DNA from 2 places in the Lysinibacillus sp. fls2-241-R2A-57 genome. Region 2 is predicted to be linked to the other one. Evidence: predicted binding sites of a transcription regulator. Region 2 holds the regulator's gene; the other holds the start of a gene.
What was found. The regulator CtsR, encoded in region 2, represses protease genes until heat stress. The targets are predictions, from matches to a motif close to ATGGTCAATAAAGGTCAAACA.
Positions count from the first base shown of each region.

Region 1 (6,508 bases), on a different contig from region 2:
TCCGTTCGTCAAAATTTTGTCACATTGGAAAAAGTTTGCTAACATAAAGATGAGACAGTAATAGGGAGTGACAAAGATGATTGTTGAGAAAGAAACGTGGGGAAATATTCCTTTATTACATATACATACTGAAAATATGAATGAAGAAACCCCGGTAGTAATTTTCATACATGGCTTTATGAGTGCAAAAGAACATAACTTACATTATGCATATCAATTAGTAGATAAAGGGGTGCGTGTCCTATTACCAGATGCAAAATTGCATGGTGACCGTAGTGAAGGTCTATCTGAGATGCAAATGAACTTACATTTTTGGGATATTGTTTTAAATTCTATTCATGAAGTTGAACAATTATATAATGAATTAAAGAATAAACAATTATTAGTGAATGATAAAATTGGCATCGCCGGTACATCGATGGGTGGAATTGTGACGTCAGGCTGCTTAAAGCTTTATGATTGGATTAAAACAGCTGCAGTATGTATGGGGGCGCCAGGTTTTATTAAATTAGGTGAATATCAATTACAACAGTTCACTAATAACGGTGTTAATTGGCCAATGTCCGAAGAAGAGGTACAGCAAACTAATGAGCTGCTAGCTAAATATGATATTAGCCTAACACCAGAAAAATTTGCAGGACGACCTGTCCTATTTTGGCATGGGGAATTAGATAAAACTGTACCTTTCAAAGATACGTATAAGTTTTATTTAACTTTATGCCAATACTATGAAACAAATCCGGAAGACTTAAAATTTTTGGCTAATAAAAAAGCAGGCCACGCAGTATCACGAGACGGTATGTTAGCAGCAACTGAATGGCTTGCACAGCATTTGGCATAATAAGATGCATCTGCTATGATTAAGTTAACACTGTGATGGAAGGAGAAATACAGATGGATCAAGATATGAAAGACAGCATGTTCGGTGCATTAGAAAATGTAATTGACCCTGAGCTTGGTATTGATATCGTCAACTTAGGTTTAGTATATGATGTAGATTTAGATGAAGAAGGTGTAGCAACGGTTACAATGACGCTAACATCTATGGGCTGCCCAATGGGACCTGTTATTGTTGATCAAGTGAATACAGCATTAGGTGAGCTTCCGGAGGTAAAAAGTACAAATGTTAATATTGTATGGAATCCACCGTGGTCAAAAGATAGAATGTCTCGCTATGCAAAAATGGCATTAGGTGTACGATAAGTCCGCTTAGAGCACATGAAAGAGGCTGGGACAAAACTGGTCAAAACCTTAAAAAGCGTGAGAAATCAATTGTAGAAACATTGATTTCTCGCGCTTTTCTGATGATATCAGCGGTATCACGAAGTTATCAGCGATTGTAGGCGTTTTATCAGCGATATCTCGAAATTATCAGCGATATCACGAAGTTATCAGCGATTGTAGGTATTTTATCAGCGATATCACGAAGTTATCAGCGATTGTAGGTGTTTTATCAGCGGTTTTCTCGAAGTTATCAGCGATTGTAGGCATTTTATCAGCGGTATCACGAAGTTATCAGCGATTGTAGGTATTTTATCAGCGGTCGGTATTTTGGAGCATCGAGCCGCTACGCTTTCGTACATGAAAAACATTGTTGCCGCTACCACTACGCTTTCGCCCAGAAACACATCTTGTTGCTGTCGCTACGTTAACACTACGCTTTCGCCCAGAAACCCCATTGTTGCTACCGCTACGCTATCTCACAGAAACCCTCTTTGCTGAAGTTTCGTTTTATCATAATAAATTAGAGTGACATGTCAGAAGATATATACTTAGTGAAGCGGATCATCGGACGCCCCCAGGAAGCTCTGCTCTGCGCGAAAGCAAAGCGTCAGCGGCAAATGTTTTATGTAGCGAAAGCGAAGCGTCAGCTACAAAGCGCCCAGCCGGAACGGAAATCAACCCCTCATTTTGCTAAAGAGCCATGCTTTAACGGCATAGTTTTTCTATAACATAAAATCCCCGCTTATAACGGTAAGCGGGGATTAGCGTATTAGTCGATACGACATATTTGTAACGGACAATTCTCACAGGCGATTTCATCCTTTAAAAATTGTAAATCGTGAATGGTTATATAACTCTTTTCGAAGGAAATAATATTGTGTTTCTTTAAATCATTAAGCATGCGATTGATCATTTCTCTACTCGTCGCACATAAATTAGCAAATTCAGTATTTGTTAATGGGAAATCAATAAAAACGTTGCCATTTTCTAAAGGCTTACCATAAGTGTTCGTAAGACGGATGAGCGTTGAAAATAAAGCGCCTTTTTTACCGTTTAAAACTAGATCACGCAAACGACTTTGATGCTTTAAATTTTCTGTTTGCAACCACTTCATATATTCCACCATTAAATTAGGTTGTTCTACTAATAAAAGTTCCAATGATTTAAGGCTTAGAACATATAAACTAGAGGGTTCTAATACTTTAGCAGTCATGGAATGATACGTAAAGTTACAAAATAATGAGCCTTCACCAATCATACTATCTGGACCACAAATTCGAATTGTTAGTTCCTTCCCGTTCTCAGTTTCCTGACTAATCGAGATAGCTCCTGTTTTTATATAGTATATTTCTTTCGCACGTTCGCCTTCTAAAAAAATTTTACTATCCTTATTCACTTTAATAAAAACACCGTGCTTTTGAAAAAGATCGTGAAATTGCTCTTGCATATTATCCATTAAAACCATATGTCCAACACATCTCTTTCTTTTTGTAATAAGTGGCTGTTTATTACAAAAGGATGGTGAATAATTTCGATACTAAATCTAAGAAACATGCTTTTATTATAGCGTAACTTTTCAGGTAGAAGTGAAGGAATTTTAGAGCTTATTCTTTGCTAAGGTTTGTCGTTTGTTGTAAAATAAAGTTAGTCAGAAAAGGTCAAACTCTTTTCATTAAACAGAATGGCAAACGGGATTCCGCTAACATTATTCAAAAGGAGTGCTAAATATGCAATTTCAACAAACAGATAATAAAAAACCATTGGAGCAATTTGGACGTAATTTGATTGAAGAAGTGAAAAACGGCAAAATGGACCCGGTTATCGGTCGTGACGAAGAAATTCGTAATGTTATTCGTATTTTAACGCGTAAAACGAAAAATAACCCTGTCTTAATAGGTGAGCCAGGTGTTGGTAAAACAGCAATCGTAGAAGGGTTAGCTCAACGTATTGTCAAAGGTGATGTACCTGAGGGATTAAAAGATTGCGTATTGTACGAGCTTGATATGAGTGCTTTAATAGCGGGTGCTAGTTATCGAGGTCAATTTGAAGAACGCTTAAAAGGTGTACTTAAAGAAGTGAAGGAATCTGAAGGGCGTATCATTTTATTTATTGATGAAATTCATACAATAGTTGGTGCAGGTAAAACGGATGGGGCAATGGATGCTGGGAATATGTTAAAGCCAATGCTTGCACGAGGAGAGTTACATTGTATCGGTGCTACAACATTAGATGAATACCGTATGTATATTGAAAAAGACCCTGCTTTAGAGCGTCGTTTTCAACAAGTACTTGTACGTGAACCATCTATTGAGGATACAGTTTCCATTTTACGTGGCTTAAAAGAGCGCTTTGAGTTACATCATGCGGTACGTATTCATGACCGAGCTATTGTAGCGGCAGCAGAGCTTTCGAATCGCTATATTACAGAGCGCTTCTTGCCGGATAAAGCCATTGATTTAATAGATGAAGCATGTGCAATGATTCGAACAGAAATTGATTCCATGCCACAGGAATTGGATGCAGTAAAGCGCCGTATTATGCAGCTTGAAATTGAGGAACAAGCACTGCGTAAGGAAAAGGACGAGGCAAGTAAAAAGCGTCTAGAGCAACTACGTGAGGAATTAAAAAAGCTAAAAGAATCCTCTGAGGGCATGCTTAAACAATGGGAAACTGAAAAAGCAGCGTTACATGCCATTCAGAAAAAACGTGAAACGCTTGATAAATACCGCCATGACTTAGATGAAGCAGAAAGTAAATATGATTTAAATAAAGCAGCTGAACTACGTCATGGGAAAATGCCTACACTTGAAAAGGAAATTCAAGAGATGGAAAAACAATTAGAGAATGGTACGGAATCACGTATTTTACGCGAAGAGGTAACAGCTGATGAAATCGCGTCTATTGTTTCACGATGGACAGGAATACCGGTGACAAAATTAGTAGAAGGTGAGCGCGAAAAATTATTGCGTTTAAAAGATACATTACATGAACGTGTTATCGGTCAGGACAATGCCGTACAGCTTGTCACAGAAGCGGTATGGCGTGCGCGGGCTGGTATCAAAGATCCACATCGACCAATTGGTAGCTTTTTATTCCTAGGACCAACTGGTGTTGGTAAAACAGAGCTTGCGAAGGCACTAGCTGCACAGCTGTTTGATTCTGAGGATCATTTTATTCGTATTGATATGAGCGAATATATGGAGAAACATAGCGTATCACGTCTTGTAGGGGCGCCTCCAGGTTATATTGGCTATGAGGAAGGTGGACAATTAACAGAAGCTGTTCGCCGTAATCCATATTCAGTTGTATTACTAGATGAAATTGAAAAGGCACACCCAGATGTCGCGAATATTTTACTGCAAATTTTAGATGATGGACGCATTACTGATAGTCAAGGTCGTATGGTCAACTTTACGAACACAGTAGTCATTTTAACTTCTAACATTGGTTCAAACTATTTGATGGAAGCAAAAGAGGATGATGGAGCAGTTGAGGATTTAGTGATGGCTGCACTGCGACAGCACTTTAAACCAGAGTTGTTAAATCGTATGGACGACATTATTATGTTCCACGCACTATCAGATAAGCACTTTACAGCGATTGCTTGGAAATATGTCGAACAGCTTGTCAAACGAGTTGCAGAGCAAGATATTACTTTACAAGTAGAACAAGATGTAATTGATTGGGTTGTAGAACAAGGTGCGGATGCTCAGTTTGGCGCAAGACCACTAAAACGCTTCGTGCAGCGTTATATTGAAACGGCAGTTGCAAAAGAATTGCTACGTGGTGAAGTATTACCGGGAGAAACATTGCACATTAGAATACACGATGGCCAATGTATTGTTGAAAAATAACATGAAAAAACCTGTTTCGCACGATGCGGAACAGGTCTTTCTTGTTTAAATTAATGATGGTCTGCAGCTTCTGGAGTTGGCTCGTTTGGAATAATTGCACCAATAACGAAAATAAGAATTGAGAATACAACTGATACGATTGCACCCGTTTGGAATTCAAATGGTACGCCAAGTACAGAGCTTACTACGTAGTTTAACATTGAAACTAGTAGGAATGACCATATGAACGTTACGATATATTGCATTAATTTCACCTCAACCGAACTTTTTATCATAAAGTTTTACTACATATTCATTATCATATCATAACATAAATCGAAAAAAAAAGAACCTTTTCCGTGAAACATGGCGAATTTGTCACAACGATAACCTTACTACTTTTTTAATTTAATGCAATTCGAAACCGAAGCAAATACTTAATGCAGGAGAGTGTCGTAGCCGCTCGATACGTGGTCGAGAAGAATAGGGCAAAAAGCATTAATTTTATTTCGGCTTGCACCTGTTCTTCATTATGAGTTTGAAGAGTTATTTTAGACAATTGTGGCTTTTTATTATGTCTTAAGCGATGGTTTTAAAATCTTCAACGAAACTTTTTACTTTCAACTCCGTAGAAAATATTGGAAATATAATAAGAGTTATAAGGTGGAAAGAGAATGAGAGATTTTTTAAAAGAAATTATTAAAGAAGTTAAAAGGCAACTAACGAACGAACAACCATCAATTGAGAACATTTTAGACGGTAAACTATTCGATTGGTTCATACCTATTTTCGATTTCCTTCTGTTCCCGGAAGTGTATCTTTTCTTAGCTTCTACATTAATGTGGAAAATGATTTTTTCATTATTGTTGGTAGGTATGATTATTATCTTTGTTTTATTGATTGAAAAAGTGATAGAGAAAAAGACTAGTAAAGAAAAGGTTGAAGTATTGGATAAAAAATTAGCATGGTTCATACTCGCTCCAATTTTATTCTACGGAGTAAAAGGATTAGCATATGGTTATCTATTATTCAAACCAATGGTGTAGTCTAAGCTATCTCAATACGAGCTGGTACATAGTGAACTAGAGCTTTTCAAAAGCGAAATTAGCTTGATGGGTATTTAAGGGATCTTCTGTGAGCTGGTCATTAAATATGAAACCTTTTTACGTACCATTCGTATTATAACTATACAATTCGAATTGATAGAACCGAAAAAAGGGAGAAATGAAGTTTTGAACCATTGAATGAAACAATTACTTTTTTTGATTTACTTGATTACCATTGCGGATGCGTATTATTCAACTTTGTTTATTGAACCAAAAACACCACCGCAACACCAGACGATTAAAGTGTCGACTATTACGTTGTCACAACTACGGTAGCACACCACATAAAAAGAAACGTACAACACGTCGTTTGAAACCTTCTGTGCTACAACCCATCAAGCGATT
Region 1 is NZ_JARVRU010000022.1:21,516-28,023, forward strand. Features, by position in the region: gene QRN68_RS04470 (prolyl oligopeptidase family serine peptidase) at 77-841, shown strand; gene QRN68_RS04475 (metal-sulfur cluster assembly factor) at 895-1,203, shown strand; gene QRN68_RS04480 (hypothetical protein) at 1,755-1,952, shown strand; gene QRN68_RS04485 (Crp/Fnr family transcriptional regulator) at 1,994-2,680, opposite strand; gene QRN68_RS04490 (ATP-dependent Clp protease ATP-binding subunit) at 2,952-5,078, shown strand; gene QRN68_RS04495 (YjzD family protein) at 5,129-5,323, opposite strand; gene QRN68_RS04500 (hypothetical protein) at 5,732-6,103, shown strand.
Region 1: the regulator CtsR is predicted to act here: its motif matches at 2,869-2,889, upstream of QRN68_RS04490 (ATP-dependent Clp protease ATP-binding subunit).

Region 2 (6,508 bases):
ATATTTGAGGCATCAATGGCACCTTCTGCACCACCTGCGCCGATTAATGTATGCAATTCATCGATAAATAAAATAACATTGCCTGCTTGGCGAATTTCATCCATTACTTTTTTCAAGCGATCTTCAAATTCACCACGATATTTTGTTCCAGCAACAACTGTCCCCATATCAAGTGTCATAACACGTTTGTCGCGAAGGATTTCTGGCACTTCATTATTAATAATTTGCTGTGCTAAACCTTCAGCAATAGCCGTTTTACCGACACCAGGCTCACCGATCAGTACAGGGTTATTTTTTGTACGGCGAGACAGTACCTCGATAACACGAGTAATTTCCTTGCTTCGACCAATGACCGGATCTAAAGTGCCTTCACGAGCAATTTGCGTTAAATCACGCGCAAGACTATCTAATGTTGGTGTATTTGCTGCCTGTGCAGCTTGTTGACCAGATTGAGCATTATCGTTATTACCTAATAACAATAGCACTTGCTGACGAGCTTTATTTAATCCGACACCAGCATTGTTTAATACACGAGCCGCTATACCTTCACCCTCACGAATAAGTGCTAATAGTAAATGCTCTGTGCCTATATAAGAATGACCTAATTTGCGTGATTCATCGACTGATAGTTCTATTACTTTTTTAGCTCGAGGTGTGTAGTGGACAATTGGACCAACATCCTCTTTACCTTTCCCTACGAGCTCTTCAATACCTGCTTCAATCATTTGAGGACTAATATCAATGGCTTCCAATGCTTTTGCAGCAATACCACCGCCTTCACGGATAAGCCCTAATAGAATATGCTCTGTTCCAATTGATTCGTGTTTCCAACGAATAGCCTCTTCTTGTGCAAGCTGTAAAACTTTTTGCGCGCGTTGTGTAAAACGATTAAACATCAAATGAACCCTCTCCTTTTTCCCCAATAATAGGCTTACTCATATTTTCTTGAAATAATGCCTCACGAAGCATTTCAGCTCGTGCGCGATCTCGCTCAGCAGGTGGCAAAACATCCCCTGCATAATGCTGTAAAAATCCAGGTTGCATACTGACAACACATTCGTTTAAAGTCGTCGCTTTAATACCTTTAATTAGCTGTAAATCAACCCCTAAACGAACATTTGATAGGCAAGTAGCCGCTTCCTCACTCGTTAAAATTCGAGCATGTGTTAAGGTACCTAAAGCACGGTATACGCGGTCTTCTAGGGCAAGCTCTGCTTTTTCCATTAACTTACCTCTTGCATGCCGTTCTTTCTGAATTATTTTTTCAGCGACACTTTGAATGTCCGCTAAAATATCATCCTCTGTTTTTCCTAGTGTAATCTGATTCGACACTTGGTAAACATTACCTAAATTTTCACTACCTTCTCCATATATTCCCCTCACTGTCATTCCTAATCGTGTCATTGCATTAATGATTTGATTCATCTGACCTGTGAGTGTAAGGGCTGGTAGGTGCATCATGACAGATGCTCGCAAACCAGTACCAATATTTGTTGGACAGCTTGTTAAATAACCAAATGTATCTCGAAATGCAAAAGGCAATGCTTTCTCTAAGATACGATCAATTTTATTGGCCTGTTCATATGCTTTTTGAAGTTGAAAACTGGCCGCCATACATTGAATGCGTAAATGGTCTTCTTCGTTCACCATAATGCTAGTTGATTCGTCATCAGATAAAAGTATGGAACCCACTAGCTCTTTTTTTGCAAGCTGAGGACTAATTAAATGTTTTTCAACAAGTATTTGACGCTGTAAAGATGTTAAATCCTTAATAGCAAAATAAGAGTAATTTTCTTGAAGTTTCGTACTATCCTTTATTGCATGTGTAACTGCCTGCTCCACCTGTAATGCCTCATTCTCTGTAAAAGCTAATGGAAAGCGATAACCATCTAAATTTCGAGCAAGACGGATGCGTGTACTAATGACAATATCTGAATAATCGTCCTCTACACTCATCCATATTGGTGTTGCACGTTCTAAAAACGATTCAATCATCACGACACATCACCGCCTTCAAATTGTAGCTGCTTCTCAAGTTCCTTGGCTTCATCACGAAGCTTGGCTGCCTCTTCAAAATGTTCTTCATCTACAGCAACCTTCATACGTTTACGAATATCTTCAATTTGCTTTTTGATAACATAAACATTGCTCCTGGCACCAGGCATTTTCCCTATATGTTGAGGACCAGCCTGGATACGGTTAAAGAGCTTCGGTAAGTGCTCGCTAAAGGTGTCATAGCAGCTAGGGCATCCAAATTTACCTTCTTTTAAAAACTGTTTATACGTAAATCCACATTGTGGACAGGTTTGCGGTTGTGGTTGCGCCTGCTGTTTTTCACCTACTTTTTGTTGCTGCCACGAAGGTGAGCCAAACCAATTGGATAATAGCTGTTGTATTGATACTGGCTCCTGTTTAAATTCTGCATGAAATGGATGGAACTGAGAGGCGCAGACGTCACAATAATGATGCTCCACCTTTTGACCACTTTGAACTTGTGTTACGGTAACTGTTGCATTACGTTGCTTACAATGTTCGCAAATCATTTCCATCACCTCTTTTATTTTTGCTGTTCATATTTAATCGTTGTTAGCATCGCTCGTAATATTCTTGACCGAATGTTATCCCGTAAAGGGAGTTGCAAATCTATAGTTGAGCGATCAACTGCCGCTAACATTATTTTCGCTTCTCGCTTTGAAATTACCTGCTCATCAATTAGTCGATAAACTAAATCTTCTGCCATTGTTTGCGATGCCCCACCTTCAATTTGCCTGAGGACATCGTCGATTAGATCAATTTGTGAATTCGCACGGACACGTAAAATTCGAATGTATCCACCACCACCACGTTTGCTTTCAACAAGGTAACCTCGTTCGGCAGTAAATCTTGTATTAATTACATAATTTATTTGTGAGGGCACGCACTGAAATTTATCTGCAATTTCACTACGTTTTATTTCAATATGCCCTTCTCCACCTAATTCAAGTACTTGCTTTAAGTAGCCTTCTATGATGTCTGATATATTACGCATTTTAGGAATACACCTCGCTTACTCCACTGACTTTGACTATCTTTGACTTTCTTTGAGTATATTATACAAAACGCTTGAAAATAATTGCAATTATTTCGCACACTGAAATGTCGAAAGCCCCGCTCATACCTATAATTTACCCTTATCATCAATGAAAAAAACGCAAGCATATGCCACTAGCATATACTTGCGTCTATAAAAATTATACCCAACGACCAACAATTGGATAACGCCAAGGCATATCAGATAAAGCCTTCACAATACCGATAATTGGGACAACGAATAACATAATTCCGAAGATAATTAAGAACGGAATACCAATTAGTAAAAAGCTTAAAATACTTGAAATTGCAATTAAAACCCACATTATAATTTGGAACAGCAATGCTTGGACGGAGATTGCTTTTATTTCTTCATCAGAACTAATTAAGAAAAATATAATTGGTACTATCCATGGCGCGAAAAACGCACTTGCGTGTATGATTACCTTAGACCATTTTGTTTCCATTTATATCAATCCTTCCTTATCATTTTATTTTGTTTTATGTACTTTATTTACGGATTTATACCCTAGATAGTTTCAACATTTTAATTGGATTTATATAAAATTTTTGAAAGGCATGTGATACTCAATGGAATTTAATAACACACTTGCAAACGAATATGAAAAAGGCATTCGCCGTACGCTACCTAGTTATGATGCGATGCTGCGTTTAACACAAACCTTTTATCAATCTACATTACCCGAGAAAGCTGATTTTTTAATCGTTGGTTCAGGAAGCGGCAATGAAATTTTACAGCTCGCTGAGAAAAGGGCTCATTGGTCATTTGTTGGCATAGATCCTTCTTCAGCAATGCTACAAATTGCTGAAGAACGTTTAAAACCTCTACCTAATAATATGTCTTTACATCAAGGCACTATACTAGATACTTTACTGCCTTCAGTGAAATTTGATGCTGCTAGCTGTATTTTAGTACTTCATTTTATCAATGATCATCAAGAAAAACTTGCAACATTAAAGGAAATAGCAAATAATTTAAAACCTGGTGCACCATTTGTGCTCGTCTCAAAATACGGGCAACTAGGTTCTTTAGAAACGGAGTTACAATTTGATTTGTGGCGTGCATATTGGCTACAGCATACAAAGCTATCACCATCAGAGGTAGCAGAAATGGAGAAATCCATACGTTCTCTTTCATTTATGCGTGAAGAGGACATTTTATCACTATTACAGCAGGCAGGCTTTACAAGATCATCTAGATTCTTTGCCACTACTTTATTTGGCGGTTGGATATGCTATAAAGAAGGCGAATAATGTGAAACTTTAATCATGGGGCTTTCTCCATCCATCACTGATGATTAGTCTTCACCAGTCGGACTTGTTAAATTCCCACCTTAATTTTTAGGTGGGAGTCTTGTGCCTGACGCTTCGCTTTCGGTACAGATAAATTATTGCCCGTTAGTACGAGATAAAATTTAAGGCGCTATTTGTTGTAAAGACAAACATACCTGTTAGGATAGAGTCAACAGAAGTGAGGTGAATGCTGTGATACGTACAATTGGAATTACAAAAAACCAACAGGTTATAAAGGACTTTCCACTTGAGGATATACACAAAAACGAATTTGAATGGTACTGGGTCGATTTTAATTGTCCGACCGATGATGAAGAACTACTGTTAGATACATTCTTCCACTTCCATCCACTTGCTATAGAAGATTGCTTAATGCGTTTACAGCGGCCAAAACTCGATTTTTATGATGATTTCCATTTCTTTGTTATTCAAAGGGTTAACGAAGAATTAATAGCTGAGGAAGTAAATATTTTTGTTTCTAATAAATTTATTGTTACATTCCATAAAAACGTAGCACCTGAAATAGATCGAGTACAAAAGATGCTAGAAAAACAGCCAAAGAATTGGGAACGAGGCACAGTATATTTAACGTATCAGGTAATCGATAAAATCGTTGATAGCTATTTTCCACTTGTCTATAAAATCGAGGATCATTTAAATGTACTTGAAGACGAGCTTACCTATCAAAATAACCCCAATGCCATGAAAATTGTGTTCGAATTCCGCAGTGATTTGCTTCATTTGCGTCGCACAATATTACCGATGCGTGATTTATTATATCGGATACTTAATTCTTATCGTTTTTCACTAAAAAAGTCTGAACGAGCTTACTTTGGCGATATTTACGATCATCTGCTAAAGCTTACAGAAATGGTAGAATCCAATCGTGAACTTACAGCTGATATGCGTGATAGCTATATGGCGATGAGCTCTAGCCGTATGAATGGCATTATGATGACATTAACTATTGTATCTACCATTTTCATTCCGTTAACATTTATAGCTGGTGTTTATGGTATGAACTTTGATAATATGCCTGAACTTCATGGTCGATATAGCTACTTTATCGTGCTTATTTTGATGATTTTAATTGCACTATTTATGCTCGTCATTTTTAAAATGAAAGGCTGGTTCAAATTATTTAAAACTTAGGCTTTTCAAGACCAGTAGTATTTACATCATTTCACAGGTTACATAAAAGCAAAGAATCTGCGAGTCCCTTCAGTTTTCACTCTGAAGAAGCAGCAGATTCTTGCTAATAACCTTATTTTTGCTTGGACGGCCCACGATCATCAATTTTATTTTCACTCTGCTGTGGAAATAAAAAGTATGCGAGTACCCCTGAAAATAATGTTGCACAAATTGTAATTAGTAATTGATCTAAATTTGGTACTTCAGCATAGTATTTTCTTAACATATAAACTGAGCCAATTGCTACAATTACCATGACTGGAATAACAAATTTAAAACGTTTTTTCTCCATGCAATCCCCCTCCTTAAACCTATTTTTTCCACGTACGATTTTTATCAATTTCGCCTTGGCTTAATTGCGTCCGAAGTCTTTATCTTCATTCAGTAGGTGTTTGAACATCCACTGAAAAGAGACCACATCAGCATTAATTCTTCACCTTCAGAGGTAGGATCTTGAAGATAAAGCTAAACAGTTCGTATTTTACATGTTTCCTATTTAGAATTCAATTTGCTCATTCTCTTTAAAAAAGTATATTTCATGGCGTTTAATCGACAATCGTCTGTCATTATTATAAAAAATTTTAGAAATAAACGAAATTTTTAACCAAATAACCAACAAAAAATAGTAAAATGATAAAATACAATATATTTAGGACGTTAACAAACTTTACAATTTTTACAAAGGGCCTTTATTGATATATTTATTTTGCATTTATAAAGAATGGAGCAAACAACAATGAGTTGGTTTACAAAAAACAGCAATGCTAGCTACTCAATAACGTTAACACCTGAGGCATTTCAGAACAATGTGCGTTTAGATGTTTCTAATCACCCTAGATTACAAAAACAATTGCAATTATTAGATTTATCGACTGAGGATTTAACCATTATTAAACAACTACAACCTTTAGCTAAGGATCTAATTCCTAAAATG
Region 2 is NZ_JARVRU010000041.1:64,692-71,199, forward strand. Features, by position in the region: gene QRN68_RS08860 (ATP-dependent Clp protease ATP-binding subunit) at 1-899, opposite strand, end outside; gene mcsB (protein-arginine kinase McsB) at 889-1,998, opposite strand; gene QRN68_RS08870 (UvrB/UvrC motif-containing protein) at 1,995-2,543, opposite strand; gene QRN68_RS08875 (CtsR family transcriptional regulator) at 2,558-3,028, opposite strand; gene QRN68_RS08880 (DUF4870 domain-containing protein) at 3,231-3,536, opposite strand; gene QRN68_RS08885 (class I SAM-dependent methyltransferase) at 3,661-4,344, shown strand; gene corA (magnesium/cobalt transporter CorA) at 4,576-5,535, shown strand; gene QRN68_RS08895 (hypothetical protein) at 5,648-5,866, opposite strand; partial or broken gene QRN68_RS27070 (protoglobin domain-containing protein) at 6,311-6,508, shown strand, end outside.